2 regions of the Burkholderia sp. BCC1996 genome follow, and region 2 is predicted to be linked to the other one. Evidence: predicted binding sites of a transcription regulator. Region 2 holds the regulator's gene; the other holds the start of a gene.
What was found. The regulator FliA, encoded in region 2, starts transcription of late flagellar genes. The targets are predictions, from matches to a motif close to CTAAAGTTTNNNNNNNNNNNGCCGNTA.

Region 1 (3,547 bases), on a different contig from region 2:
GGCTGCGCGTTCGGCACAGGCTCGTGCGGCACTGCACCGCCCGGCGCGGGCGCGCCCGGTTGCATGGCGAATCGCGGCGCGGCCGCCGGCAACGGCAGACGCGCCGCGAGCAGTTCGTCGAGCACATCGGGCGCATCGTGCTGCGCGGCATCCGGGGCGGGCTGCACCGGCACGGTCGTGAGGCGCGCCTGCGGTTCGCGCATCAGCGCGGCGAGCGGGCGCTGGCCGGCCAGCCACTGCGCGAGATGGGATTCGTAGAAGAGGCCGCTTTCGCTCACGGCCTGCGCGAGCGCCGCGCGCAGCGCCGCGACGGGCGGTGCGGCAGCCGCAGCGCGCGTGGCCGCGACGTCGGACGCGGGCGACGCGGTTGAAGAAGTGCTGGAAGAAGCGGTGTAGGAAGCAGTGGAAAAAGCGGCGGCCGAAGCGGCCGGATCGGAGGCGCTCTGCCCGACCGGCGGCGCGGTCGCCGCGCCGCCCAGCAGCACGGAAGGGTCGGCCAGCAGCGGCGTGCGCCCGGCGATCACGGGCGTCGCGACACCGCCCGAGCGCGAGATCGCATCGAGCACGAGCGCGACATCGGACAGCGCCGTCTGCGCGGACGCCGGCGGCGCGGCCGGCGTGGCCCCCGTCGCGGGCGGCGACGACGCGCCGGCACCCGGCGTGCCGACTTGCGCGGTCGCGCCGCCGCCGGCGGGCGCCGTCACGGTGCCGGCCAGCAGGCTGTCGAGGCGGCTCGCCAGCAGGGCGGCCGCAACGGAGTCGATACCGGTCATGATCGAAGCCTGCTCACCTCAGCCACATCGTTGCGAAGCCGGGCACGCGGCTACCGCCGCCCCGGCAAACGGGCACTATCCGCGAGCGCGGTAGAGATCGGTCAATACCTCGGTCGAGCGCCGCGCCTCGAACAGCGCGGACAACCGCGCGACTTCCGGACTCGCGAGATCGCGGATCGCGGCGTCGTCGGCGAGGATGCGGCGAATCAGCGCGAGCTTGCGGCCGAGGTCCGCTTCGTCGAGCGCGACGCCCGGAGCGGCCGCCTTCAATCCGTCGACGAGCCTCAGGAATTCGGCCTGCAACTCCGGCAGCGCCCGCCAGTCCGCGCCGCGCGCCGCGCACAGCATGCGGCCGGACACGGCCGCGAGCGCCTCGTAGCGAGCGAAGTATTCGGCCTTGAGATTCATCGCGCCGCGCCCGCCGCCTGTTGCGCGGCCATGCGCGCGACTTCCGGAGCGATGCCCGTCCACGCTTCCTCGAGCGTCGCGAGCAGCCCGTCGACCTCGACCAGCATCGCGTCGCTCGCGTGCATGTTGGCTTCCAGCAGGCGCCGGCCGATATAGGTGTACAGCGCGTCGAGGCGCTCGGCGATCTGGCCGCCCGCGTCGCGATTCAGCGACACCTGCAGGCCGTTCTCGACGATCCCGATCGCCTTGCCGATCGCTTCGCCGCGTGCGGACACGTTGCCCTGCTGCAAATGCATGCGCGCGAGCGCGATGGCCTGCCGCGCGCCCTGGTACAGCATCGCGATCAGCCGGTGCGGGGAGGCGCCCATCACCCCCGTCTCGACGCCGACACGCGCGTACGCACTGGCTCCAGCGTGTCCTGGGGAAAACATGCGCTTCTCCTTGTGATGCGTTGGCTATGCGGTGGCCGCCGCCTTGCGATGCACGACGCGGCCTCGTTCCAGAGTTATCGGAACGGAATTGGAAAGCTTTAGGTGCGCGGGCCGCCGGCGCGGCAGGCAGGCTGCTCCCCTGGGCGGCTGCCCCGGGAAGCCCGTCGCCGGATGCCCGTCGCCGGTTGCCCGCGGGTCAAACCGACATCTGCATGATGTCGTTGTACGCGCTCACGAGCTTGTTGCGGACCTGGAGCCCGAACTGGAAGCCGATGTTGGCCTTCTGCATGTCGACCATCACGTCGTTCAGCGACACGTTCGCCGCGCCGACCTCGAACGCGTGCGCCTCGCCGAGCGCGTGCTGCTGGTCGCCGCTGATCTTGTCGAGCGACGCCTTCATCGCGCTCGCGAACGTGCCGGCCGTCGCGGCGCCCGAGCCGGCGAGCGCTGCCGCCGGGCTCCCGACGCCGCCGCTCGCCTGCGCGGCCATCGCCTGCATCTGTTGCAACACCGAACCGATTCCGCTCACGTTGGCAGCCATGCTGTTCCCAGACCTGTAAGAAATGAGACCCGGGCACACCGGGCGTTTCCGACGGCGCCGCACGACGCGCACCATGCCGGATCGCGAAAAAGGATAGCAGCGCGGCGCGCGCCAAAGCCGCGAAAGTACGGGGGAAACCCCGCTCTTTTCGGTCGATCGGAGTCGCGCCCGGGTCCCGATAATCGCATCGTGTCATTGTCCGTCCGCTCGTCCGAGCGGCTCAGTCGTCCCGCTCCGGAGAAACTCCACGCATGGATTCGCAGGCCAACTCGCTGATCAACCCCGACGCCCGCACGGGCCTCGCCAGCCCGGTGCCAGGCGCCACCGCGGCCGCCGCGTTGCCGGGAGCAGGCGGCGCCGGCGCGGACTTCGGGTTCGGCGGCTTCGCGGAACGCATCCCCGGCATCTCGCGGATGAAGGGCAACCCGAAGCTGCCGTTCGTGATCGCGGTCGCGTTCGCCGTCGCCGCGATCACCGCGCTCGTGCTGTGGAGCCGCGCGCCCGACTATCGCGTGCTGTACAGCAACCTGTCGGACCGCGACGGCGGCGCGATCATCACCGCGCTCCAGCAGGCAAACGTTCCCTACAAGTTCGCCGACGCGGGCGGCGCGATCCTGGTGCCGTCGAACCAGGTGCACGAAACGCGCCTGAAGCTCGCCGCGATGGGCCTGCCCAAGGGCGGCTCGGTCGGCTTCGAGCTGATGGACAACCAGAAATTCGGCATCAGCCAGTTCGCGGAGCAGGTGAACTACCAGCGCGCGCTCGAAGGCGAGCTGCAGCGCACGATCGAATCGATCAACGCGGTGAAAACGGCGCGCGTGCATCTCGCGATCCCGAAGCCGTCGGTGTTCGTGCGCGACAAGGAAGCGCCGAGCGCGTCGGTGTTCGTGGACCTCTACCCGGGCCGCGTGCTCGACGAGGGCCAGGTCCAGGCGATCACGCGGATGGTGTCGTCCGGCGTGCCCGACATGCCGGCCAAGAACGTGACGATCGTCGACCAGGACGGCAACCTGCTGACCCAGACGGCGTCGGCCTCCGGCCTCGACGCGAGCCAGCTCAAGTACGTGCAGCAGGTCGAGCGCAACACGCAGAAGCGCATCGACGCGATCCTCGCGCCGATCTTCGGCGCCGGCAACGCGCGCTCGCAGGTCAGCGCCGACGTCGATTTCTCCAGGCTCGAGCAGACCTCGGAAAGCTACGGCCCGAACGCCTCGCCGCAGCAGACCGCGATCCGCAGCCAGCAGACCAGCACGGCCACCGAACTCGCGCAGGGCGGCGCCTCGGGCGTGCCGGGCGCGCTGTCGAACACGCCGCCGCAGCCGGCCTCCGCGCCGATCGTCGCCGGCAACGGCCAGAGCGGGCCGCAGTCGACGCCCGTCAGCGACCGCAAGGAC
Region 2 (3,547 bases):
CCGCCGAGGCTGCCGCCGCGGTGGCCGACGCGGTGAAGGCGCGCGTCGAGAGCATCGTCAACGACACGGTGATGCACGAGCTCGGCGCGATGCGCGGGATGATGGAAGCGCAGTTCGACAGCCTGATGTGGCATGACCGCCAGCGCCGCAGCCCGGTGCACGGCGCGCTGACCCGGCACCTGTTCTCGGCCGGCTTCTCCGCGCAGCTGGTGCGCATGCTGGTCGACAACCTGCCGTCCGGCGACGGCGCGCAGACCTTCGAGCAGGCCGCCGACTGGGCGCAGTCGGTGCTCGCGGCGAACCTGCCGGTGCTCGGCAGCGAAGACGCGCTGATGGAGCGCGGCGGCGTGTTCGCGCTGATGGGGCCGACCGGCGTCGGCAAGACGACGACCACCGCGAAGCTCGCCGCGCGCTGCGTGATGCGCTTCGGCGCGAGCAAGGTCGCGCTGCTGACCACCGACAGCTACCGGATCGGCGGCCACGAGCAGCTGCGCATCTTCGGCAAGATCCTCGGCGTCCCCGTGCATGCGGTGAAGGATGCGGGCGATCTCGAGCTCGCGCTGTCCGAGCTGCGCAACAAGCACATCGTGCTGATCGACACGATCGGCATGAGCCAGCGCGACCGCGCGCTGTCCGACCAGATCGCGATGCTGCACGGTGCGAACGCGCCGGTGCAGCGCCTGCTGCTGCTCAACGCGACGAGCCACGGCGACACGCTCAACGAGGTCGTCCAGGCCTACCGCAGCGCGGCCGACCATCCGCACGCGGCACATCCCGATCTCGCCGGCTGCATCCTGACCAAGCTCGACGAGGCGACCCACCTCGGCGGCGTGCTCGACACGGTGATCCGCTACAAGCTGCCGGTCCACTACGTGTCGACCGGCCAGAAGGTGCCGGAGAACCTGTACGTCGCGTCGACCAAATTCCTGCTGAAGAGCGCGTTCTGTGTGCCGCGCGACGGCTCGCCCTTCGTGCCGCAAGACGAAGACATGCCGACGCTGCTGTCCGCACTGACCGCACGTTCCACCGCCGAGCTGCACGAGGTGCGATTTGGATAAACGGATCATCGATCAGGCCGAAGGGCTGCGGCGCCTGCTGGCCGGGCGCGCGTCGCGCATCGTCGCGGTGACGGGCGGGCCGGCGGGCGTCGGCTGCACGTCCACCGTCGTGAACCTCGCGGCGGCGCTGACCGCGCTCGGCAAGGACGTGCTCGTCGTCGACGAGCGCGCCGACGTGCAGTCGGCCACGGCGACGCTCGCGGGCGCGTGGCTGCGCGACGGCGAACGCACGCGCGTCGCCGCCGGCTTCGGCCTGTGCGCGGCCGCGCGGCTCGCACGCGACGGCTACGACGATACGGAACTGAGCGACTTCGTCGACGGCCAGGCCGACATCGTGCTGGTCGACGCGCAGCTCGGCGCCGACGGCGGGTTCTCCGCGCTCGCGCGCGAAGCGCACGACGTGCTGATCGTCACGCGGGTCGCCGCGCAGGCGATCACCGAGGCGTACGCGTGCATGAAGCGGCTGCATTTCGCGCACGCGGTCGCGCAGTTCCGCGTGCTGACCAATCACGTCGGCAGCCACGCCGACGCGAGGACCGCATTCGACAACCTCGCGGGCGTCGCGAGCCGCTACCTGACGGTGTCGATCGCCGACGCCGGCTGCGTGAACGCCGATCCGCTCGTCGAGCATGCGCGCGACCTGATGCATACCGCGGTCGACGCGTTTCCGTCGTCGGCCGCCGCGCGCGATTACCGGCAGATTGCCGCCGACCTGCTGTACTGGCCGATGCGCCCGGGCACGGGCGCGGGGCGCGCCGTGCATGCGGGCGGCAAGCCGTCTTACGAGGCGGGTGCGGCGCACGCCGCGTGAGCGCCACCGCAAGGAGAGAGCCATGATGTACAACGCTCAGGGAAAGATGACCCAGGCCGACGTGCTCGCGCAATACGCGCCGCTCGTGCGGCGCCTGGGGCTGCAGCTCGTCGCGAAGATGCCGGCGAGCGTCGACCTCGACGACCTGATCCAGGCCGGCATGATCGGCCTGATGGACGCGGCCGGCCGCTACAAGGAAGACCAGGGCGCGCAGTTCGAGACCTACGCGACCCAGCGCATCCGCGGCGCGATGCTCGACGAGCTGCGCAGCAACGACTGGCTGCCGCGCAGCCTGCGCAAGACGTCGCGCGAGGTCGAGCACGCGGTGCACCAGGTCGAGCAGCAGCTCGGCCGCTCGGCGAGCGAGACCGAGATCGCGCAGCACCTGAAGATGCCGCTCGACGAATACCAGGGGATGCTGCAGGACCTGCACGGCAGCCAGCTCATCTATTACGAGGATTTCGACCGCGCGGCCGACGACGAGCCGTTCCTCGACCGCTATCGCGTCGATCACGCCGATCCGCTGTCGGCGCTGCTCGACGACCACCTGCGCGAGGCGCTCGTCGACGCGATCGACCGGCTGCCCGAGCGCGAGAAGCTGCTGATGTCGCTGTACTACGAGCGCGGGCTGAACCTGCGCGAGATCGGTGCGGTGCTCGAGGTCAGCGAGTCGCGCGTGTGCCAGCTGCACAGCCAGGCCGTCGCGCGCCTGCGCGCGCGGTTGCGCGAACAGGCGTGGGTCGGCGCGGAGAACTGACCCCTTTCATTGCGCCCACGCGCGCCGATGCCGCGCGCGGCGCGCATTTCCCGCGCCGATTTGCTACAATCCTTCCCGTTTTCCGAGGAGCGTTGCGACGGACCATCCTGCGTCCGCCAGGCTCGGAAAGCTTCACCAAGCAGCCGTGCGGCGATATTTGCACCGGCCCCGCTTCCTGAACGGCGCTCACGTCACCAATTTCTAGAACTTTTTTAGAAAGGAGGGCGTGATGAACGCCATTATCGATTCCAAGGCTTCCACCGATTACATCGTCGCCGACATGGCGCTTGCCGGCTGGGGCCGCAAGGAACTGAACATCGCCGAGACCGAAATGCCGGGCCTCGTGCAGATCCGCGACGAATACAAGGCGCAGCAGCCGCTGAAGGGCGCGCGCATCGCCGGTTCGCTGCACATGACGATCCAGACCGGCGTGCTGATCGAGACGCTGAAGGCGCTCGGCGCCGATGTCCGCTGGGCGTCGTGCAACATCTTCTCGACGCAGGACCACGCTGCAGCGGCGATCGTCGAAGCCGGCACGCCGGTGTTCGCGTTCAAGGGCGAGTCGCTCGACGAATACTGGGAGTTCTCGCACCGCATCTTCGAATGGCCGAATGGCGAATTCGCGAACATGATCCTGGACGACGGCGGCGATGCAACGCTGCTGCTGATCCTCGGCTCGAAGGCCGAGAAGGACCGTTCGGTGATCGCGAAGCCGACCAACGAGGAAGAAGTCGCGCTGTACAAGTCGATCGCGAAGCACCTCGACGCGGACCCGACCTGGTACTCGACGCGCCTCGCGCACATCAAGGGCGTGACCGAAGAAACCACGACCGGCGTGCACCGCCTGTACCAGATGGAAAAGGACGGCCGCCTGCCGTTCCCGGCGTTCAACGTGAACGACTCGGTCACGAAGTCGAAGTT

Region 1: a site for FliA is predicted at 1,688-1,714, ahead of fliS (flagellar export chaperone FliS). Genes of this name have one in related genera too.

What each region holds. Positions count from the first base shown of each region.
Region 1 covers NZ_CAJPHM010000003.1:307,935-311,481, forward strand. Annotated here, with positions in the region: gene U4Z64_RS05635 (flagellar hook-length control protein FliK) at 1-773, opposite strand, end outside; gene U4Z64_RS05640 (flagellar protein FliT) at 849-1,181, opposite strand; gene fliS (flagellar export chaperone FliS) at 1,178-1,612, opposite strand; gene fliE (flagellar hook-basal body complex protein FliE) at 1,809-2,153, opposite strand; gene fliF (flagellar basal-body MS-ring/collar protein FliF) at 2,405-3,547, shown strand, end outside.
Region 2 covers NZ_CAJPHM010000022.1:60,464-64,010, reverse strand. Annotated here, with positions in the region: gene flhF (flagellar biosynthesis protein FlhF) at 1-1,058, shown strand, start outside; gene U4Z64_RS27915 (MinD/ParA family protein) at 1,051-1,869, shown strand; gene U4Z64_RS27910 (RNA polymerase sigma factor FliA) at 1,892-2,626, shown strand; S-adenosyl-L-homocysteine riboswitch at 2,705-2,821, shown strand; gene ahcY (adenosylhomocysteinase) at 2,856-3,547, shown strand, end outside.